Regions from separate parts of the Micromonospora sp. NPDC007271 genome, predicted to be linked through region 3. Evidence: riboswitches for the same ligand, from Rfam matches in the RefSeq annotation. Region 3 holds a riboswitch; each other region holds the start of a gene.
What was found. A riboswitch is a leader RNA that binds a small molecule or an ion and turns the genes downstream of it on or off. The one in region 3 is predicted to bind cobalamin.
Positions count from the first base shown of each region.

Region 1: linked by a shared signal. The riboswitch ahead of ABZ570_RS15965 (ABC transporter substrate-binding protein) and the one ahead of ABZ570_RS28380 (ribonucleoside-diphosphate reductase subunit alpha) in region 3 are both predicted to bind cobalamin.
Region 2: linked by a shared signal. The riboswitch ahead of ABZ570_RS21870 (ABC transporter substrate-binding protein) and the one ahead of ABZ570_RS28380 (ribonucleoside-diphosphate reductase subunit alpha) in region 3 are both predicted to bind cobalamin.

Region 1 is NZ_JBEYER010000038.1:27,934-35,547, reverse strand. Features, by position in the region: gene mqnE (aminofutalosine synthase MqnE) at 1-1,012, shown strand, start outside; gene ABZ570_RS15990 (hypothetical protein) at 1,015-1,443, shown strand; gene ABZ570_RS15985 (DUF4229 domain-containing protein) at 1,480-1,758, shown strand; gene ABZ570_RS15980 (hypothetical protein) at 1,880-2,365, shown strand; gene ABZ570_RS15975 (peptidase C39 family protein) at 2,438-3,778, opposite strand; partial or broken gene ABZ570_RS15970 (M14 family metallopeptidase) at 3,983-5,275, shown strand; cobalamin riboswitch at 5,361-5,505, shown strand; gene ABZ570_RS15965 (ABC transporter substrate-binding protein) at 5,593-6,528, shown strand; gene ABZ570_RS15960 (iron ABC transporter permease) at 6,644-7,614, shown strand, end outside.
Region 2 is NZ_JBEYER010000063.1:1,013-8,626, reverse strand. Features, by position in the region: gene ABZ570_RS21895 (precorrin-2 C(20)-methyltransferase) at 1-1,240, shown strand, start outside; gene ABZ570_RS21890 (cobalt-precorrin-6A reductase) at 1,228-2,064, opposite strand; gene ABZ570_RS21885 ((2Fe-2S) ferredoxin domain-containing protein) at 2,488-3,186, opposite strand; gene ABZ570_RS21880 (ATP-binding cassette domain-containing protein) at 3,183-3,944, opposite strand; gene ABZ570_RS21875 (iron chelate uptake ABC transporter family permease subunit) at 3,944-4,948, opposite strand; gene ABZ570_RS21870 (ABC transporter substrate-binding protein) at 5,005-5,991, opposite strand; cobalamin riboswitch at 6,022-6,197, opposite strand; gene ABZ570_RS21865 (IS3 family transposase) at 6,480-6,752, shown strand; gene ABZ570_RS21860 (maleylpyruvate isomerase N-terminal domain-containing protein) at 6,964-7,614, opposite strand, start outside.
Region 3 is NZ_JBEYER010000107.1:7,214-14,827, reverse strand. Features, by position in the region: gene ABZ570_RS28395 (helix-turn-helix domain-containing protein) at 1-544, opposite strand, end outside; gene ABZ570_RS28390 (FAD-dependent oxidoreductase) at 674-1,936, shown strand; gene ABZ570_RS28385 (M1 family metallopeptidase) at 2,432-3,856, shown strand; cobalamin riboswitch at 3,995-4,210, shown strand; gene ABZ570_RS28380 (ribonucleoside-diphosphate reductase subunit alpha) at 4,425-6,752, shown strand; gene ABZ570_RS28375 (ribonucleotide-diphosphate reductase subunit beta) at 6,788-7,614, shown strand, end outside.

The DNA of each region.
Region 1 (7,614 bases), on a different contig from region 3:
GTTCAACGTCAACCGGCACCTCAACCTGACCAACGTCTGCTCCGCGTCGTGCGCGTACTGCTCGTTCCAGCGCAAGCCAGGCGAGAAGGACGCCTACACGATGCGTATCGACGAGGCGGTCCGCAAGGCCAAGGAGATGGAGGACGAGCAGCTCACCGAGCTGCACATCGTCAACGGCCTGCACCCGACGCTGCCCTGGCGCTACTACCCCAAGGTGCTGCGCGAGCTGAAGGCGGCGCTGCCGAACGTCAACCTCAAGGCGTTCACCGCCACCGAGGTGCAGTGGTTCGAGAAGATCAGCGGCCTGAGCGCCGACGAGATCCTCGACGAGCTGATGGACGCCGGCCTGGAGTCGCTGACCGGCGGCGGTGCGGAGATCTTCGACTGGGAGGTCCGGCAGCACATCGTCGACCACGCCTGCCACTGGGAGGACTGGTCGCGGATCCACCGGCTGGCCCACTCGAAGGGCATGAAGACGCCGTCGACCATGCTCTACGGCCACATCGAGGAGCCCCGGCACCGGGTCGACCACGTGCTGCGGCTGCGCGAGCTGCAGGACGAGACGGGCGGCTTCCAGGTCTTCATCCCGCTGCGCTACCAGCACGACTTCGTCGACTCGGCGGACGGCAAGATCCGTAACCGGATCCAGGACCGGACCACGATGGCCTCGCCGGCCGAGTCGCTGAAGACCTTCGCCGTCTCCCGGCTGCTCTTCGACAACGTCCCGCACGTCAAGTGCTTCTGGGTGATGCACGGTCTCTCGGTGGCCCAGCTGTCGTTGAACTTCGGTGTGGACGACCTGGACGGCTCCGTCGTGGAATACAAGATCACCCACGACGCGGACGCGTACGGCACGCCGAACACCATGCACCGCGACGACCTGCTGCACCTCATCTGGGACGCCGGCTTCCGCCCGGTCGAGCGGAACACCCGCTACGAGACCGTCCGCGAGTACGACGCGGCCCCGTCGCTGGCCGAGCGCCGGGCCGAGCCGCAGCAGGTCTGGGCCTGACGATGACCACGGAGGAGCAGCAGCGCACCTTCCCCCGGCGGGACGCCGAGGGGCGGGTTCTCAGCCTGGGTGACCTGCTCGGGGTGAGCCTCGCCGGCCTGGTGATCGGGGTGCTGGCGCTGGTGCTCTTCGAGTGGGCGTTCGCCACGATGGGTGCGGGCGGGTTCGGGCGTACCAACGGCTGGCTGGCGGTGATCCTGCCGGTGTGGCTCTTCTGGGACGACTTCCGGGCCTGGGAGTTCGGTGCCGGCCGGGTGCTGGCGGCACTGGCCGGGGTCGCGGCCGGGGTCCTCGCGGGGCTGTTGGCGGCCGGCCTGGCCGCCGGGCTGCCGCCGCTGCTCTCCGGCGCGCTGGCCGCGACGGTGTTCACCGTGGTCTACGCGGTGGTCTGGTTTCCTGGCGTGCACTGGCTGGCCCGACGTACGGGCTGAGGCCGCGCCAGCGGTGAGGAAGAACGGAGTGCGAACGTGAGCGCGGCGGTCAAGTACACGCTGGGCCGGATCGGGCTGTTCGTCGGTGTGCTGGCGGCCCTCTGGTTCGTCGAGATGAGCATGTTCCTGCGGCTGATGCTGGCGCTGATCTCCTCCGCCGCGCTCTCGTTCGTCCTGCTGCGCGGCTGGCGGGACGAGATGGCCGGGGAGATGGCCGAGGCGTCGGCCCGGCGCCGCGCCGAGAAGGAGCGGCTGCGCTCGGCGCTCGCCGGGGACGACGAGGCGGAGCGCGCCGCCTCACGCCCCGAGGAGTAGGCCGGGGGCCTCCCCGGACGCTGCCGACCGGGCCCCGGGCCACCGGGCCGGGGAAAAACGGGCACCGGGCCGAGGAAGACGGGGCAGCGGGATCGCCGCGGTACGGCTAGGGTCTGCCGCCGTGAGTTTCCTGAACACGATCAACGGCTGGCGGACGAAGGTGTTCGTCTGGATCGGTCTGCCGGTCATCGCCGCCATCGGACTGATGCTGGGCGTCACCGACCTCGCCCCCGCCTGGCAGGCGAAGAACGGCGGCGGGACACCGGGCACCTTCACCGCGGTGCACGAGGACTGCGGCCGGCGCAACTGCGAGTGGCGCGGCACCTTCGAGGCCACCGAGGGTGGCACCCCGCGTACCGACGTGATCCTCTACGACGCGCCCGACGGGCTGGCCCCGGGTGCCACCGCCCCGGCCCGGGACACGGGCGCCCGCGCGGGCGTCTTCTCCACCACCGGCGGGTCGACGTACCTGCTGGTCACCGGGCTCACCCTGGCCGGCGTGGCGGCCCTGGTGGCCTGGGTGGTGATCATCGTGCGGGCGATCCGTCGCCGCCGCGAGGCGGCTCAGCCGACGCCTCCGCCCGCCTCGTTCGCCCCGTCGGCGTAACGCCACGGCAGCCGACCACCAGTGTCGACGGGCCCGGCACCGCCCCGACGGGACAGTGCCGGGCCCGTCCCGTCACCAGTTGGTCGAGCCCGGTACGACCGGCCAGGGCCGGTCCGCCGGCTTGATCAGGTACGCGATGCCGCCCGAGCCGCCGGCCACGGTGCCGTTCGCCCGGTACCGCTTGGTCCGCAGCCAGATCTGCTCGAACTGCTCCCGCTTGTAGACGTTGCGCACCGCGGCGTTCGAGGAGGAGGCGGGGTCGTTGACGATCACGTCACCGTCGGCGGTGAACCCGACGATCACGAAGAGGTGCCCGGAGGTGCCGTAGTTCGACCCGTCCAGCTCGGTGTCGAGGAAGGACTGCGAGGTGACGACCGGGATGCCGGCCTTGATGAACCGTTCCACCTCGTCCAGCGAGTGCAGCCGGGTGACCTTGGCGTCGATGTTCGGGAAGCTGGCCGCGTACGCGGTGTTGAACGGCCAGTTGCCCGCGCCCTCGTACTCGTTGTCCCAGGTCATCCGGGCGGCGTGGGCGACCTGCGGGTCGGTGTAGCCGGGCCGGATCCAGGACATGGCCTCGGTCGAGGGCAGCTTGCCGTAGTACTCCAGCACCATGGTGGTCGAGGTCGGGCTGCACCAGACCTGTCCACCACCGCCCCACTCGGGGTAGTTGCCCCGGTGGATCATCTGAGAGCGGGCCGGTACGGGCAGCTCGGTGCCCCAGGCGATCCCGCCCTTGCTCGGCGTGACGGTGAACCGGTCCGGCACGTTCGAGCTCATCGCGCCGAGCATCCAGACCCGCGGCGAGGCGGCCTGCCCCGGCGCCCGGTAGAGGGTCAGCCGGAGCTGGTACGACCGCAGCAGCACCCCCTTCTTGGCGTCGTCGATGGAGAAGGTGTCGGTCCAGATGGTCGACCACGGGTCGCCCTGGCCGTCCAGGGTGGCCCGCTTGATGTCCCGGTCCCCGGAGGCCCAGCGGCCCATCACGTACCAGGGGGTCTGCTGGCCGGTGTTGTACGTGCCGTGCAGCTCGACCTGGATCCAGGTGCCGGCCGGGGTCTCCGCGTTCCACGAGGCGACCAGCTCGGTGGCGTCGAAGCCGACCGTCCGCTCCGGCGAGGTCCAGGTGGCGTACTCCCAGGTGCGGGTGGTGCCGGCGTGCTTGTCGGTGAACTCGGTGGTGCCGGCCGGCTGGTCGATGGTGATTCCGGTGCGGTGCCCCGGGATGGCGTACGTCCCCTGGTGGGTGCCGGTACGCCAGTCGGGGTACTTCGACCACTCCTGGAAGGTGATCTGCTCGTCGTGCGGGCCGGTCGGAAGGTTGTTGTCCGCGAGTGCGGGCGCGGTGGTGCCGAGGAGGGCGAGCGCGGTCACGCCGGCGAGGGCGACCGCGCGCAGGGGTTTCGTGATCATGGCAGCTCCCACAGGAGAACGGCATCGTTGCCGTTCACTGTCGCCCGTGGCGGGAACTTTCGCCAGAGGTATGTCGGGGGAAAATCTTTGCCGGCGGGAGGATCCGGTCGGGATGGCAGCAGTCAGTGATGGATGTTGATATGACCAGGTGACTCTGGTGAAGTGTGCGGACAGCGGATCTTCCGTACCCCGAGGAGGTTGTCCATGGCCTTCCGCACGTCCCCGCTCCGCCGCCGGTTGGCGCTCGTCGCCGCCGTCGGCCTGACCCTCGTCACCGCCATCACCGGGCCGGCCGCCGCGCGGCCGGCCCCGGACCGGTCCGCCGAGCCGGCCGCCGTCGCCTACCGTGTCCTCGGTCCGCGTACGCTCGCCGACCGGAACGCGGTCGCCCGCACCGGCGCGGCGATCGACTACTCCGAACACGGCGTCCTGTACGTCACCGCCACCAGGGCGGAGGCCGCCGCGATCAGCCGGCTCGGCTTCCGGCTGGAGGAGGACGTGGCCCCGGCCGGCGACATCGGCACGTACGGCTTCCCGTCCGCCGACTCCAACTACCACGACTACGCGGAGTTGACCGCGGTGGTGAACAAGGTGGTCGCCGACCATCCCGCCATCGCCCGCAAGCTCAGCATCGGCCGGTCGTACGAGGGCCGGGACCTGATGGCGGTGAAGATCTCCGACAACGTCGGCACGGACGAGAACGAGCCGGAGATCCTCTTCAACGCCCAGCAGCACGCCCGCGAGCACCTGACCGTCGAGATGGCGATCTACCTGCTCAACCTCTTCACCGACAACTACGGCACCGACTCCCGGATCACCAACATCGTCAACTCGCGGGAGATCTGGATCGTCCCCACGATCAACCCGGACGGCAGCGAGTACGACATCGCCACCGGCTCGTACCGGTCCTGGCGGAAGAACCGGCAGCCCAACAGCGGCTCGTCGTACGTCGGCACCGACCTGAACCGGAACTGGTCGTACCAGTGGGGCTGCTGCGGCGGCTCGTCCGGCTCCACCTCCTCGGAGACCTACCGCGGGCCGTCCGCGTTCTCGGCGCCCGAGACGCAGGCGCTGCGCAACTTCGTCAACAGCCGGGTGGTCGGCGGGGTGCAGCAGATCAAGGCGAACATCGACTTCCACACCTATTCCCAGCTGGTGCTCTGGCCGTTCGGGTACACCACCGCGAACACCCCCAGCGGGATGACCGCCGACCAGTACAACACCTTCGCCGCCATCGGTCGGCAGATGGCGGCCAGCAACGGCTACACCCCCGAGCAGTCCAGCGACCTCTACATCGCCGACGGCACCAGCATCGACTGGATGTGGGGCAACCACCGCATCTGGGCGTACACCTTCGAGATGTACCCGGGGTCGGCCTCCGGCGGCGGCTTCTACCCGCCGGACGAGGTGATCCCGACGCAGACCGCCCGCAACAAGGAGGCGGTCCTGCTGCTCTCCGAGTACGCCGACTGCCCGTACCGGGCGATCGGCAAGCAGAGCACCTACTGCTGACCGCACCGTCGTGAATCCGTGGGTGGGGCCCCGGTCCACCCCCGCGGGGCCCCACCCACCCCCGCCCGTCCGGATGATCTCCGCTGGTCGTGCGCTACGGTGGCACCGACCAATCCGCAGCGAATCCGGTGCGAAACCGGCGCTGTCCCGCAACTGTGATGCCCCGTATCCCACGGGGACGAGCCAGGTCGCCTGCGGCACGGTCGCGACTCGCGCTCTCGAGGAAGGGCGCCTCGCGGACGGGTACGCCCAGGCGCTCCCTGTCGGCGAAGCACCACGCTCCTCGACCGACAGGAGGACCGATGTCCAGACGTACCCCCCGGCTCTTCGTCGCCGCCCTCGCGGCCGGCGCTCTCCTGCTCGGCGGCTGCGCCGAGAAGACCTCGACCGACACCCCCGCCGCCGGCAGCAGCTCGGCCGCCGCCTTCCCGGTCACCGTCGGCAAGCTGACCCTGGAGAAGCGCCCGGAGAAGATCGTCTCGCTGTCGCCGACCGCGACCGAGGTGCTCTTCGCGATCGGCGCCGGCAAGCAGGTCACCGCCGTCGACGACCAGTCGAACTACCCGCCGGAGGCGCCGAAGAGCGACCTCTCCGGCTTCCAGCCGAACGCCGAGGCGATCGCCGGCAAGAGCCCCGACCTGGTGGTGCTCTCCAACGACACCAACAAGATCGTCGACCAGCTCACCACGCTGAAGATCCCGGTGCTGCTCGCCCCGGCCGCGGCCACGCTCGACGACACGTACCAGCAGATCACCGACCTGGGCGCGCTGACCGGCCACCCGGGCGAGGCGGCCGACCTCACCAAGAAGATGAAGGACGAGATCGCCGCGCTCACCGGCAAGCTGCCGCAGCGCGCGCAGAAGCTCACCTACTTCCACGAGCTGGGCCCGGAGCTGTACACCGCGACCAGCAAGACCTTCATCGGCTCGATCTACGCCCTCGCCGGGCTGGCGAACATCGCCGACCCGTCCGACGCCGACGGCAAGAAGTTCGGCTACCCGCAGCTCTCCCAGGAGGTCATCGTCAAGGCGAACCCGGACTTCGTCTTCCTGTCCGACACCAAGTGCTGCCAGCAGACGCCGGAGACGGTCAAGGCCCGCAGCGGCTGGGCCGGCATCACCGCGGTGAAGAACAACCAGATCGTCGCCCTCGACGACGACATCGCCTCGCGCTGGGGCCCGCGCGTGGTCGACCTGCTGCGGGTCATCGTCGACGCCACCGCCAAGGTCCCGGCGTGACCTGCCGGTGAGCGTGCGACCAGCGGAATCCGTCGGCACGGCCGGGACGCTCGACACGTCCCGGCCCGCCGACGCGCGTACGGCCCGGCCGGGCGCCGCGGTCCGGCCGGCCGGGCTGCGCAAGCGCTGGCTGCTGGCCGGCCTCGGCGCGGTGCTGGTCGCGCTGGTCGCCGGGGTGTCCCTCGGTCCGGTCAGCCTGCCGCCCGGCAGCGTCGCCGCCGAGCTGCTCAACCTGCTGCCGGGAGTGCACCTGGAGAGCGGGCTCACCGAGCGCGAGATCGCCATCGTCACCGAGCTGCGGCTGCCCCGGGTCGTGCTCGGCCTGCTCGTCGGCGGACTGCTCGCCCTGGCCGGCGGCTGCTACCAGGGCGTCTTCCGGAACCCGCTGGCCGACCCGTACCTGCTGGGAGTGGCGGCCGGGGCCGGGCTCGCGGTGACCGCGGTGATCGCGCTCGGGGTCGGGGCGGGCGGGGCGATCAGCGGGATGCCGGTGACGATCCCGCTGGCCGCGTTCGCCGGATCGCTCGGCGCGGTCGCCCTGACGTACCTGCTCGGGGCGGCCGGCGGGCGCGGCCGGTCACCCGCCACGCTGATCCTTGCCGGGGTGGCGGTCTCGGCCTTCCTCGCCGCCGGGCAGACGTACCTGCTGCAACGGCACGCCGAGAGCATCCAGCAGGTCTACTCCTGGCTGCTCGGCCGGCTGGCCACCGCCGGCTGGCACGACGTCCGGCTAGTCCTGCCGTACTTCCTGCTCACCGCGGTCGTGGTGCTGCTGCACCGGCGCGAGCTGGACGTGCTCTCGGTCGGCGACGACGAGGCCACCAGCCTCGGGCTGCACCCGCAGCGCTCCCGCTACCTGCTGATCGCCGCCGCCTCGCTGGGCACCGCCGCCGCGGTCTCCGCCTCGGGGCTGATCGGCTTCGTCGGCATCATCGTGCCGCACACCGTACGGCTGCTCGCCGGGTCCAGCTACCGGGTGATCCTGCCGCTGTCCATGCTCTTCGGCGGGGCGTTCCTGGCGCTCACCGACGTGGTCGCCCGGACCGCCGCCGCTCCGGCCGAGATCCCGATCGGCGTGGTGACCGC
Region 2 (7,614 bases), on a different contig from region 3:
GCTGGCCGCTCATCTCGCCGCCGGCCGCGACGTCGTGGTGCTCTGCGCCGGGGACCCGATGTTCTACGGCTCCTACATGTACCTGCACGAGCGCCTCGCCCACCGGTTCCCGGCCGAGGTGGTGCCCGGCGTCACGTCGGTCAGCGCCGCCTCCGCCGTCCTCGGCCGGCCCCTGGTCGAACGCGACGAGGTGCTGACCATCCTGCCCGGTACGCTGCCCGCCGAGGAACTCGCCCGGCGGCTCGCCGACACCGACGCCGCCGCCGTGCTCAAGTTGGGCCGGACCTTCGACAAGGTCCGCGCCGCCGTCGAGGACGCCGGCCGGCTGCCCGAGACGTGGTATGTGGAGCGGGCCACCTCGCAGCGCGGCCGGCAGGCCCCCCTTACCGAGGTGCCGGCTGACGAGGTGCCGTACTTCTCCCTGGCCCTGCTGCCCAGCCCGACCAGTGCCGCCGCCCGGGACGAGCCGCCGGCCCCGACCTCAGGGCGGGTGGGGGAAGTCGTGGTCGTCGGCCTCGGCCCGGCCGGGCCCCGGTGGCTGACCCCGGAGGTGGCGCGGGCGCTGCGTGAGGCCGAGCACCTGGTCGGTTACGGCCCCTACGTCGACCGCGTGCCGGTGCGCCCGGGCCAGCAGCGGCACACCTCAGGCAACCAGGTGGAGACCGATCGGGCCGCGCACGCGTTGGAACTCGCGCTCGCCGGCGCCCGGGTGGTGGTCGTCTCCTCCGGTGACCCTGGAGTTTTCGCGATGGCCAGCGCCGTCTACGAGGTGGCCACCGCGCACGCGCGGTTCGCGGATGTTCCCGTGCGGGTCCTGCCCGGCCTCACCGCGGCGCAGGCCGCGGCGAGCCGGATCGGCGCTCCGCTCGGTCACGACTTCGCGGTGTTGTCGCTGTCCGACCGGCTCAAGCCGTGGCCGGTCATCGAGGCCCGGCTCGCGGCGGCCGCGGCGGCCGACCTGGTCCTGGCGCTCTACAACCCGGCCTCGGCCAGCCGCCGCTGGCAGGTCGGTGTCGCCCGTGACGTGCTGGCGCGCCACCGCGAGGCGAAGACGCCCGTGGTGGTCGCCCGCGACGTCGGTCGTGCCGGTGAGACGATCACCGTCACCACGCTGGCCGATCTCGATCCGGAGACGGTGGACATGCGCTGCCTGCTCATCGTCGGCTCGTCCACGACCCGGGTCAGCACGAGGGGCGACGGGTCCACGGTGGTGTGGACTCCGCGTACCTATCCCGGCTGAGCCGGCACGGCGGACAGCCAGCGCATCGCCTCCTCGACCGTGGCAACCGGCGTCGAGGAGGCGACCGGTGCGGGCCGTTCGATCATCAGCACCGGCAGCTCGAGGCGGCGTGCGGCCGCGAGTTTCGCTTCCGTGAGCGGGCCTCCGCTGTCCTTGGTCACCAGCACGTCGATGCGGTGGGTACGCATCAGCTCCAGTTCGCCCTGGAGGGTGTAGGGGCCGCGACTGCGCAGCAGCCGGACATGGGCGGGGACCGGTTCCGCGGGCGCGTCGACGACCCGAGCGAGGATCCACAGCCCGGTCAGCGGCAGGAACGCTGAGATGCTCTGTCGGCCGGTGGTCAACAGCACCCGTCGCCCGAGCGCCGGCAGCATCCGCGCTGCGGCCTCGGCATCGGGTACCCGATGCCACCGGTCGCCCTGCTGGGCTGTCCAGCCCGGTCGTTCCAGCCGTAGATGGGCCACGCCAGCGGTGGCGGCGGCGTCGACCGCGGCGGCCCGCATCCGGGCCGCGTACGGGTGGGTCGCGTCCACGACGGCGTCAATGCGGTGCGTGGTGAGCCACCGCGCCAGGCCGCTGGCGCCGCCGAACCCGCCGATACGTACCTCACCCACCGGTAGGCGGGGATCGGCGACCCGCCCGGCCAGTGAGGAGATCACCCTGGTCGCTGGCTGGTCGACGAGCAGGGCGGCGAGGGCCCGTGCCTCGGCGGTGCCGCCGAGGATGAGCACCCGCCGCTCAGGAATTGAACCGGTGGTGGTGTGCCGGTCCGGGGATCGGCTGCACTCCGGCGAACCGTGCCCGGCGGGCGAGGATGCCTGCATGCCGTTGACCTCCGTCGGTGGTGGGGCAACCCCGGAATGGGCGAGTCCGAGCTGGCCATCGTGCCACGAGCGCAGAACGCCCGTGCCGACGAGGTCCGCTGCGGACCGGAGCTGCGCTGTGTGCAGACCGCCGCCGCGCTCTGCACGACCTCTCGACCGCACTGGCCGTTGGCTTGGCGCCCCTGCCCGGCACCGTACGGACGCTCGTCGCGGTCACCCACCTGGGATCCGTGCCCTGATCGTGAACGTGATAGGCGCCCCACCTGCCTCGTTCTGGCGGATCGACATCGCGCCGCTCACCGCGACCGTCCTGAGCGGCGGATCCGGGCGCTGGACGGTGCGGATGAGGCAGGTCCGCTGGCGTGCCAGTAGTGGCTTTGTACGCCGCTCCCCCGGTTCCTGATCGAGCCGATGGCTGCACATTCACGAGTCGCGTGGGCGTCTGCCGTCAACCGGCATGCCATCGCGCAGGTGCTCGTCGGTGATACGGACGGCGAGGTCGGCCTCGACGTGTTCGTACCAGGTGTCGTCGGGATACACGGCCACGAGCGGGCCGAGGTTGCACGGGAACAGGCAGCCGGTGGCGGTGACCAGGACGTCGTCGTCGCCGAGGCCGTGCTCCTTCAGGCGTTTGCCGAGGGTGGCGGCGACGTGGTCGGCGCCGTATGCGGTGCAGCGGGGCCCGCGGCAGACCAGCACGTGCCGGCGGTGGTGGGTGATCTGTGACCAGGCCGGGCTGCGGAACGGTCCGGGGTTGCCGTCGAGCGTGGTGTGCTCGCCGGTGATGGCATCGCTGACCGCCGTGACCAGTGCGGGCTGCGCCGCCAGCGGCGCGGCGACGAGAATTCGTGTCTGCCGGTCCCGGGTGGTGCGCCAGTGGGCGACGGCACGGCGGATCCAGGTGTCGAGGTATCGGTCGGGCGGTACGTGCGTGGCCACGAGCAGGACTTCGCCATGTTCCGGTACGGCATCGAGGGCTGTGTGCAGGGACGGCTCGGCGCCGTCGAGAAAACATGCCCGCACCGGTACGCCTGTGGCCTCGGCGGCAGCCGCGGCGAGGCGGTGGATCGCGTCGTGGCCGCCGTGGTGGGTCGCCCCGCGTGAGACGAGCAGGACGTTCATGCTGCCGGTGCCCGGTAGGTGATGACCGGGCGCCCGTCGTGCACGGTGACGTCGGCGTCCACGGCGTACACGTCGGCGAGCAGCGCGGGTGTCAGCACGCGGACAGGCGGTCCGGAGGCGACGACCCGGCCGTGGTGCAGCACCACCACGAGGTCGCAGAACATCGCGGCCAGGTTGAGGTCGTGCAGGGCGGCGAGGGTGGTGACGCCGCTGCGGCGGACCAGGTGCAGCAGCTCCAGCTGGTGGCCGATGTCGAGGTGGTTGGTGGGCTCGTCGAGCAGTAGCAGTTGCGGCTCCTGGGCCAGGGCCCGGGCGAGCTGCACCCGTTGGCGTTCCCCGCCGGACAGCGTCTGCCACTTGCGGTGGGCGTACTTGGTCATGTCGACGCGTTCGAGGGCGTCGGCCGCGGCCGCTCGATCGGTGTCGCTGTCGGACCAGCGGGACCGGCGGTGCGGGGTGCGGCCGAGCAGCACCACGTCGAGCGCGGTCAGGTCGAGGTCGGTCTCGGCGTACTGGGCGAGCAGGGCCATCCGCCGCGCCGCGGCGGCCCGCGGCAGCCCGGCCACCTCGTCGCCGGCGATGGTCACGGTCCCGGACCCGGGGGCGATCAAGCCGGCGACAACCCGCAGCAGCGTGGTCTTGCCGGACCCGTTCGGACCGAGCAGGCCGACCAGGCTGCCGCGCGGCGCCGAGCAGGTCACGCCGTCGAGGAGGCGAGCGGCCGGCACGGACCACGAAACATCACGGATGTCGAGCATCAACCGTTCCCCTCCCGTCGACGCAGCAGGACCACGAACGCGGGCACACCGAGCAGGGCGGTCAGCACGCCCACCGGCAGCTCACGGGGTTCGAACAGGGTCCTGGCGGCGGTGTCCACCCAGATCAGGAAGATCGCTCCGGCAAGGACGACGACCGGCAGCAGCCGCCGGTGATCGGGGCCGGTGAACCGCCGTGCGGCGTGCGGCAGCATCAGCCCCACGAAACCGATCGCGCCGCTGATCGCGACCAGCACGGCGGTCAGCAGCGCCGTGGTGACCAGCAGCAGCCACCGGACAAGCCCGATGTCGACGCCGAGGGCGGCGGCGGCCTCCTCGCCGAACGCGAACGCGTTGAGCGCCCGGGCAAACCAGAGGATCACGGCGAACACCGCCGCGAACGCCGGCATCGCCCACCCGAGTGCGGCCCAGTCGGCGCGGGCGAGCGAGCCGGACAGCCAGAAGGTGATGCTGTGGGTCGCGTGCGGATCGGCCGCCCAGATGATCACGAACGAGGTCAGCGCGGCGCACAGCTGCGCGATGGCGACGCCGGCCAGCACCACCCGGGTCGGCCGCAGGACCGCCCGTCGGCCGGCGGCAGCGACCACGACGGCGAACGCGGCGAGCGCCCCCGCGAATGCGCCCCCGGTGAGCGCCGCAGTGCCCGCACCGAGGCCGAGGACCAGAACGGCGACGGCGCCCAGCGACGCCCCGGAGGAGACGCCCAGCAGGTACGGGTCGGCGAGCGGGTTGCGGGTGACGGTCTGCATGACCGCCCCGGAGGCGGCGAGCCCGGCGCCGACCACCGCGGCGCCCAGCACCCTCGGCAGCCGCAGCTCCCACACGATGTGGTCGCGCAGCAGCGGCACGTCGGCGCTCGTCAGGCCGAGATGGTCGGTGATGACGAGCCACACGGTGCCCAGGGACAGGTCCGCCGGCCCCACGGTCACGGCCGCAGTCACCGACAGCAACAGGCAACCCGCGAGCACGACCACCACGGTCACCATGCGCACCGCCCGGACCGGCCGCGCCGGGGTCTGCGCCGGCTGGGCGGTAGCGGTGGTCAGTTGCCCACCCCGCCGACACCCCGGGCCAGGGCCTCCACGGCGAGCACGTTCCGCACGCCCGCGGAGGTGGAGGAGAAGTCCAGGACGACGTACCGCTTGTCCTTCACGGCGGGCAGGTCTTTGAGCGTCGCGTGCTTTTCGAGGAACGCCTGCTTGGCGGCGGCGGGATCCCAGCTCGCGTCGATGAGCACGATGACGTTCGGGTTACGCTCGACGACGGTCTCCCAGCTGGTGTCGGCCCAACTGCCGTTCAGGTCGGCGAAGATGTTGGTGACCCCGGCCGCGGACATGATCATGGCCGGGCTGCCGCAGCAGGCGCCGGCACTGGGCGCGTCGGTGCCGGCGTCCCACCACAGCACACGCGTGCCCTTCGCGCCCGCTGACACTTTCGCGATGCGCTCCTGCTGGTCGGCGATCAGCGTCTCGGCCCGCTCCCCTACGCCGAAGATCCCGGCGATGTCACGGATCTCGGCGAACACGTCATCCATCGTCAGCTTCGCCGGTCGCGTGTCTTTCGGGCAGCCGGCGGCGGAGATGTACGTGGCCACGCCCAGCTTCTGCCACTCGGCGCGGTCGCCGACCCCCTCGTCGCTGAACGCACTTGCGAAGGAGGCGTAGACAAAATCCGGCGCGGTGTCGAGCAGCTTCTCCTTCGACGGGTACTCCTTGGCCAGTACCGGCACCTTCGCGTACGCGGCGGTGTACTCGGGCAGCACCTGGTCGTCGAGGTAGGCGGTGCTGGCCATCCGGTCCTGCAACCCGAGCGCCAGCATGATCTCGGTGGCAGACTGGTTCAGCGTCACCGCCCGCGCCGGGGGCTTTGTGATCGTGACCGGTGTGCCGCAGTTGGTGAGTGCGACCGGCCCGGCCGCGGCGGGCGCCGTGGTGGCCGGCTTGTTGTCGCCGGTCGCGGCGCAGCCGCTGATCAGGGCGAGCAGGACGGACAGCGGCGCAGCAACGCGCCAGGACACCGGGGACCGCATGGCGGGACCACCTTCCAGCACCTCGTGGACGGGTCGTGCAGGTGCCGTGGCCGGTCTCCTGGCTGACGGGTGGTGCGCCGGCGGCCGGCCTTCCCAGGCATTGCGCCCAGTGACCTTTTCGGTGGCCTCCAGCATCCCGATCACAGTGGCGAGGGCCGCACCGGTCTCACACCGGCTTCCCGAACACCACGGCCAGGACACCCTAACCAAACCACACGGTGTCGTCACCGTGGCCTAGGTCATGGTCGGAGACCGCGTTGGTTCACCGTGTTCGCTCGCGTGAAGTGTCGTCGATCAGCCACGCACGACGCGCTCCAACGGCTCAGCGAAGTCGCTCGACCGGTGACCGGTCTGCTGTACTCGCTGCTGAACCGGCCCCGCAGCTACTCTCACTCCAACACACCGGTGTCGCGACGATCGGTTGAATCCGAAACTACACATCGTTCCGCGGTTCAGAACGCTTACAGGACAACGCGATCCTGCCCTCCATGGGCTCCGTCGGCGACTCGTTCGACAACGCACCCATGGAAAACCTCTGGTCTACGCTGAAGATCGAACTCGTCTACCGCACGAGCTGGCGCAACCGCGACGAGGCCGAAAACACGATCTTCGCCTGCATCGACGGCTGGTACAACACCCGCCGCGTCCAGACGGAACTCGGGTACCTCAGCCCCGACGAGTACGAGGCCGCCTCGCGCACCCGTCAACACGACCCAGCCGAGCCAACTATCGCCACCCCTGCTCCAGCCGGCAGCAGGTAACCACCGCTCCATCAAAGCGGGGGAACTTAACCCGCCCGACCAAGCTCAGCCAGCCCTTCACCCGCTGGTCCATCCGCAAACTGCTCGCCTACCTGCGCAAGGTGCACGGTCGGGTGATCCGCATCGGCCGCGAGGCCCTGCGCTAACCCCGGACCCAGTGGCGCCCGCAGGAGCGCGCGCACAACCGACAGATGCGTCACAAGTGCGCGTTTTACGCGTTCGGGTCCCAGTCTGCGAGCTGCTCCATCGGCTCGGTGTCGCCGGTGGTCTCCAGGCCGTCGAGCGGGACGCGCTCGTAGAAGTAGAGGACCAGTTCGCTCGCTGCGCCTCGCATCGTCATGTCGCCCGGCTCCGCGTCGGCGGCGAGGTCGTCGCAGCGGACGCCGTCGGCGTTGAGGGTCAGGCGCCAGGAGCGGCCCTCGGTCGTGTGCAGGTCGATGGTCGCCGGCTTGAACGGCCAGGGGACGGTCGTCGCCGAGACGGTCGTCAGGAACTCGTCGACGCCCTCGACCGCGACGTCCGTCGGCAGCGGCTGTGCGGCCCCCTGGGTGAGCTGGGCGTCGTAGGTGTGGACGGCGATCTCCTGGATCTGGTGCCGGGCCACGGCTCCGCTGGTCTCCGGGGCCTGCGAGCGGCCCCACCAGGTCCAGCAGCCGCGGTCCGGGCCGGCCTCGCGAATCGCGTCGAGCATGAGCTCGGTCGACTCGGCGAGCCAGGCGTCCAGGGCTTCGCGGTCGCGGGGCGCGGTCGGGGCGCCCTTCGGGTCCGTCCTCGCCGGGGGCTCAGCGCCCGGGCCCGCCGCGATGATGGCGGCCTGGCGGCGGCGGCCGTCGCCGAGGTGCTGCGCCAGTTCGCGCAGCGT
Region 3 (7,614 bases):
GGCCGACGATGGTCGAGACCCGCGCCGGGTCGGTGCGGTCCTGACGTGACGAGTAGGCGAGCACCCGGTACTGGGCGTCCTCGATCGTGACGGGCGCGTCGACGATGGCCGCGGTCGCGTCGGCGAGGGCGAACAGTTCGTCGTACACCCCGGGTGCACCGGCCTCGGGCGAGCCGGGCGCGGCCGCCCGGTCGATCACCCCCCGCAGCAGCCAGACGAGCTGGGCCCACGATCCGTGGCTCTGCAGCTCGACCAGGGCCAGGTCATGGTCCGCGGCGGACGACGCCACGCCCGGGTGCGAGGCGAGCGGAGGCTTGAGGACGAGGCCGGCCGCTGCGGTCTCCGCGCAGCGCTCGATGACGGCCAGCGCCTGCACCGGCGTGGTGACGCCCGCACCGAGGACGAGGTCGCCGCTCTGGCCGATGGGCGCCTCGTCGAGCTCGGCGAGGGTCACGTCGCGTACCTCCGCCGCCCTTCTGCCGGGGACGACGACCTTGAGCAGGGCGGCGCCGACCGCCTCCACCACGCCAGCCACGGTGATCACCCTCAGATCATGCCTCGGCGTTGTTCGTTTCGACCAATCGCGATGGCGAGTGTTGGCCTGGCGGAACAATGACGTCTCGGCATGCCGACGACAGGATTGCCCCGTCGTGGTTGTTCGAAGGAGAGAATGATGTCTGCCATCGAGTCCGGGTCCGCCCCCCAGCGCGTCGCCGTCGTCGGCGCGGGAATGGTCGGGTTGGCCACCGCCTGGTTCCTGCAGGAGCGGGGGGTACAGGTCACCGTGCTCGACCGCACGGGAGTGGCGGCGGGCGCGTCGTGGGGCAACGCCGGCTGGCTCACCCCGGGCATCACCACTCCCCTGCCGGAGCCCGCGGTGCTCCGCTACGGTCTTCGCGCCGTGCTGAGCCCGTCGTCGCCGGTGTACGTGCCGCCCCGCGCGGACGCGCGGCTGCTGCGGTTCCTGGCCGGTTTCGCCCGGCACAGCACCGCCGCGAAGTGGCGGACCGCGATGCAGGCCTACATCCCGATGAACCGGCGGGCGTTCGAGGCGTTCGACGTGTTGGAGGCCGCGGGGGTCGAGTCGAGGACGAACGAGGCGAAATCGTTCATCGCGGCGTACCGGACCGAAGCCGAGCGGGCGGTCCTGCTGGACGAGCTGGGGCACATCCACGCCGCGGGCCAGGAGATCGAGTTCGACGTCCTGACCGGGGCGGAGGCGCGTGAGGTCGAGCCCTCGCTGTCGGACAGCATCGGCGCCGCCATCCGCCTGCACGGCCAGCGGTTCATCAACCCGGGCGAGTACGTGCACGCGCTCGCCGACGCCGTGCGGGCCCGCGGGGCGTCGCTGGTGACCGGGGCGGACGTGGTGGACGTCCGCGACGAGGGGGCAGGGGTCCGGGTGGTGACCTCCGCCGGAGCGGACGAGCGCTACGACGCGGTGGTGCTGGCGACCGGCACGTGGCTCGGCGAGCTGGCCCGACGCTTCGGCGTCCGGACCGTCGTGCAGGCCGGCCGCGGGTACAGCTTCAGCGTGGCGATCGAGCACGTCCCGGCCGGCCCGGTGTACTTCCCGGCGCAGCGCGTCGCGTGCACCCCGCTGGGCGACCGGCTGCGCGTCGCCGGGATGATGGAGTTCCGCAAGGCCGAGGCGCCGCTGGACCAGCGACGCATCCTGGCGATCGCCGAGGCCGCCCGACCGCTGTTGCGGGGTGCGGACCTGGACGGCCGCATCGACGAGTGGGTCGGGGCGCGCCCCTGCACCCCGGACGGGCTGCCGCTGATCGGCGGCACCAGGTCACCGCGGGTCTTCGCGGCCGGGGGTCACGGCATGTGGGGCATCACGCTCGGCCCCCTCACCGGCCAACTGCTCGCCGAGCAGATCATGACCGGCCGTCAGCCCGCGGAGCTCCGGCCCTTCGAGCCGTTGCGCTGATGCCGCACCCCGGTGTGCCGGCGGCCGCACCGCGGTCGCCGGCGCACCGGGATGCCGTCCGTCCACCACAATCCACCCAACCGAGGTCAGCGGGCGGAGCGCGAGGCGCTCCGCCCGTCTCCGTTCGAGCTGGGTGGGAAGACTCGACCGGACACGTCGTCGCGCCACACCCACCCCCGCAGGTCGTGCCCGCTCCGGCCGCAGCGGGCTCGGACGCCCGACTGCCCGCGCCGACCGATCCGTCGGGTGGTCGCTGCTCCCAGCCGGTGCCACCGTAGATGAAGCCGAGGCTGAAGCCGACGGGCCCGTTTGCCCGACGGTCACGTGCTTTTTCCGACACACCGGATTCGTGACGCCGCCGAATCGGAGCGGACGGCCGGCGATGACGATGTTGGCCTGTGCAAATGCTTGACGAACTCAGGTCCCGTACGGATGGATAGGCGGTATTCATCTGATGGTCAGGCTGCCCTGGCCTTTCCATAGAGAGGATTCCACATGACAATCCCACGCCTGCGCCATGCCGCACTGGCGACGACCGCTCTGGTGGTCGCCGCGACGGCGGTGACTCCGGCTACGGCCGGCGCAGCACCGGGCAACCCCGGAGCCCCCCGGTACTCGGCCGGTGCCGGGAGCGTCGGCGACCCGTACTTCCCGGACCAGGGCAACGGCGGATACGACGTCCAGCACTACGACCTCGACTTCTCCTACGACCCGGCGACCCGGTTCATGGCCGCCACCGCCACGATCACCGCGATCGCCACGCAGGATCTCGACCGGTTCAATCTCGACTTCCGCGGTCCGGAGATCTCCTCGGTGACGGTCAACGGGCACGCCCACGACTTCACCCGTGAGGGCCAGGAGCTGGTCGTCACCCCGCGCCCGAAGCTCAAGGCCGGGCAGACGTTCACCGTGGTGGTGAAGTACGCCGGCGAACCGAGCGTCATCACCGACCCGGACGGGTCGATCGAAGGCTGGGTGCCGACCGACGACGGCGTCTTCGTCGCCGGGGAGCCGCAGGGTGCGCCGGGCTGGCTGCCCACCAACGACCACCCGACCGACAAGGCCACCTACCGGTTCACCGCCAAGGTGCCCGAGGGGACCACCGCCGTCGGCAACGGCCAGCTTCTCTCGCAGAAGACCAAGGACGGCTGGACCACCTTCGTCTGGGACTCGACCGAGCCGATGGCCAGCTACCTGGCGACGGTCACCATCGGCAACTTCGTGGTCACCGAGTCGACCACGCCGAGCGGGATCCCGGTGTACGTCGCGGTCGACCCGCGGCTGGTCGCCGGATCGGCGAGTGCGGTGTCGCAGATCCCGAAGATGATCGACTTCTTCTCCGCGCAGTTCGGCCCGTACCCGTTCGCCTCGACCGGGGCGATCATCGACCGGGCACCCAACGTCGGCTACGCCCTGGAGACCCAGACCAAGCCGATCTTCTCCAACACGGCGAGCGTCAGCACCATGGCCCACGAGCTGGCCCACCAGTGGTACGGCGACAGCGTCTCGCCGGAGCGCTGGTCGGACATCTGGCTCAACGAGGGTTTCGCCACCTACGCCCAGTGGATGTACACCGAGTACAACGGTGGCGCGTCCGTCAACACGACCTTCAACAGCAGCAGCAACTACGGTCGGGCCGCGTCCTCGTCGTTCTGGCAGACCGTCCTCGCCGACCCGGGCCCGGTCGACATGTTCAGCAGCATCCCGTACAACCGGGGTGCGATGACCCTGCACGCGCTGCGCGGCAAGGTCGGCGACGACACGTTCTTCCGGATCCTGCGCGAGTGGGCCGCGAGCCACCGCCACAGCCACGCCGGGACGGCCGACTTCATCGCGCTGGCCGAGCGGGAGTCCGGGCAGGACCTGCACGCCTTCTTCGACGTGTGGCTGTACCAGAAGGGCAAGCCCACCACCTGGTGACCCTGGCTGCGGCCCCGCGACCTGTCGGTCGCGGGGCCGCTGTCGTTCCTGGACGCCGCTCACCGGTCCGCGGGGGTGAGACGAAGCCGACACGCCAACCCGACATCTGGTGTTGCTCGGCCAGCGGGGCAGCCATATATGGTGTCTGGCGCAGCTGGTTCGGCCGCTCTCTCTGGGCGGCCGAGGCAAGAGGGAACCCGGTGCGAATCCGGGACTGTCCCGCAGCGGTGAGTGGGAACGACCGCCGTCATCAGCACTGGACCACCTGTGGTCTGGGAAGCGACGGCCAGTAGGAGACCGGTTTCCCGGTCGGGCCCGCGAGTCCGAAGACCTGCCAGCGCGTCGCATGCCCTCGACGGGGCGTGTGACGGTCCGAGGCCGCGTGGGACGGCCGACGCCAACCGGACACCGCCGCGCCGGCGCGTGTCCATCGGTGTCCGCTCCCCACGCGCCGAGGGCCATCCGGTCCCGAGCTCGCGAGGAGTGAGTAGTGACAGTCACCGAGGTCAACCCGGTCGTCAAGCAGGCAGCGGGCGATCCGGCTCCGCCCGGCCAGCGCCGCGTCCAGATGCACGTCCGAAAGCGCAACGGCGACCTCGAGCCGGTTGACCTGAACCGGATCGTCCGAGCGGTCGAACGATGGACCGCGGACCTCACCGATGTCGACCCCTTGCGGGTGGCGACCCGCACCATCAGCGGGTTGTACGACGGCGCGAGCACCGACGAACTGGACCGCCTCTCCATCCAGACCGCGGCCGAGCTGATCGGCGAGGAGCCGCAGTACTCGCGCCTGGCCGCCCGGCTGCTGGCCCGATACGTCGACAAGGAGGTACGCGGGCAGGGCATCGCCTCGTTCAGCCAGGCGATCCGGCGCGGCCACGCCGAAGGACTGATCGGCGACGAGACCGCCGCCTTCGTCGCGGCCCACGCGCGCCAACTCGACGACGCCGTCGACCCCGAGGGCGACCTGCGGTTCGAGTACTTCGGGCTGCGCACCGTCCACGACCGGTACCTGCTGCGGCATCCGACCAGCCGGCTCGTGCTGGAGACACCGCAGTACTGGCTGCTGCGGGTCGCGTGCGGGCTGTCGCGCGCCCCCGGGGAAGCGATCGACTTCTACCGGCTGATGTCCAGCCTGGCGTACCTGCCCAGCTCGCCGACGCTGTTCAACTCCGGCACCCGGCACACCCAGATGTCGTCCTGCTACCTGGTCGACTCGCCGCGCGACGAGCTCGACTCCATCTACCAGCGGTACGCGCAGGTCGCCAGCCTGTCCAAGTTCGCCGGCGGGATCGGCATCGCGTTCTCCCGGGTCCGCTCGCGGGGCGCGCTGATCCGGGGCACGAACGGGCGTTCCAACGGCATCGTGCCGTGGCTGCGCACCCTGGACGCCAGCGTCGCGGCGGTCAACCAGGGCGGCCGGCGCAAGGGCGCCGCCTGCGTGTACCTGGAGCCGTGGCATCCCGACATCGAGGAGTTCCTCCAGCTGCGCGACAACACCGGCGAGGACGCCCGACGCACGCACAACCTGAACCTCGCGAACTGGATCCCGGACGAGTTCATGCGCCGCGTGGAGGCCGACGAGGTGTGGTCGCTGTTCGACCCGAACGAGGTGCCGGAGCTGCCGGACCTGTGGGGGGCGGAGTTCGACGCGGCGTACCGGTCGGCGGAGGCGCAGGGCCGCTTCGTGCGGCAGGTGCCGGCCCGGGAGCTGTACGGACGGATGATGCGTACCCTCGCCCAGACCGGCAACGGGTGGATGACGTTCAAGGACGCGGCGAACCGGTTGTGCAACCAGACCGCCGAGCCGGGCAACGTGGTGCACCTGTCGAACCTGTGCACCGAGATCATCGAGGTGTCGAGCGACGCCGAGACCGCGGTGTGCAACCTGGGCTCGGTGAACCTCGCGGCCCACCTGTCCGACGACGGCATCGACTGGGCGCGGCTGCGGGCGACCGTCCGCACCGCGGTGACCTTCCTGGACCGCGTGATCGACATCAACTACTACCCGACCCCGCAGGCCGCCGCGAGTAACCCGCGCTGGCGACCGGTCGGCCTCGGGCTGATGGGTCTGCAGGACGTCTTCTTCGCGCTACGGCTGCCGTTCGACTCTCCCGCCGCACGCGAGCTGTCCAGCAGGATCAGCGAGGAGCTGTACCTGACCGCTCTCGAGACCTCCGCCGAACTCGCCGAGCGGTTCGGCCCGCACCCCGCCTTCGCCGAGACGCGGGCGGCGCGCGGGCAGTTGCAGCCGGACCTGTGGGGCGTCACCGGCACCCAGACCCGGCGGTGGGCCGCCGTGCGGGAGCGCGTCGCCGCGCACGGGCTGCGCAACTCCCTGCTCGTGGCGATCGCCCCGACGGCCACCATCGCCTCGATCGCCGGCTGCTACGAGTGCGTCGAGCCGCAGGTGTCGAACCTGTTCAAGCGCGAGACGCTGTCCGGCGAGTTCCTCCAGGTCAACACGGCCCTGGTCGCCGAGCTCAAGGCGCGCGGGCTGTGGACCGAACGGGTCCGGACGACGATCAAGCGGGCCGAGGGATCCGTGCAGGACGTCGTGGAGCTGCCGGCGGAGGTACGCGAACTGTTCCGTACCGCGTGGGAGCTGCCACAGCGCGCCCTGATCGACCTGGCCGCCGCCCGGGCGCCCTTCATCGACCAGTCGCAGTCGCTGAACCTGTTCCTGGCCGCGCCGACCATCGGCAAGCTCTCCTCGATGTACCTGTACGCCTGGAAGTCGGGGCTGAAGACCACGTACTACCTGCGGTCCCGGCCGGCGACCCGGATCCAGCAGGCCACCGTCCCGGCCGGCGTCGCCGTCGTCACGCCGGTGGCCGACGAGGAGGCGCTCGCCTGCTCGCTGGAGAACCCCGAGGCCTGCGAGGCCTGCCAGTGACCGCCCCGACCGACCTCACCACGGAGACCGCACCCATGCTGCTCGACCCCGGGATGGACCTCACCCTCCGCCCGATGCGCTACCCGCACTTCTTCGACCGCTACCGCGACGCGATCCGCAACACCTGGACGGTCGAGGAGGTCGACCTGCACGCCGACCTGGCCGACCTCGACCGCCTCACCCCGGCCGAGCGGCACCTGGTCAGCCGGCTCGTGGCGTTCTTCGCCACCGGCGACACCATCGTCGCCAACAATCTCGTGCTCAACCTCTACCAGCACGTCAACAGCCCGGAGGGCCGGCTCTACCTGTCCCGCCAACTGTTCGAGGAGGCGGTGCACGTCCAGTTCTACCTCAACCTCCTCGACACGTACGTGCCCGACGAGGCCGAACGGTCGGTCGCCTTCGCCGCCATCGAGAACATCCCGTCGATCCGGCGTAAGGCCGAGTTCTGCTTCCGCTGGATCGACTCCATCCACCACGTACGCGAGTTGCGGAGCAGGCAGGACCGGCGGGCCTTCCTGCTCAACCTGATCTGTTTCGCCGCCTGCATCGAGGGGCTGTTCTTCTACGGCGCGTTCGCCTACGTCTACTTCCTCCGCTCGCGTGGCCTCCTGCACGGCCTCGCCTCCGGCACCAACTGGGTGTTCCGCGACGAGTCGATGCACATGGCGTTCGCCTTCGACGTCGTCGACACCGTCCGCGCCGAGGAGCCGGACCTGTTCGACGACGACCTCGCAGACCAGGTCCGGCAGATGCTCACCGAGGCCGTCGAGTGCGAGGTGCAGTTCGCCGAGGACCTGCTCGGCCAGGGGGTGCCCGGGCTGCCCATGGCCGACATGCGCGAGTACCTCCAGCATGTCGC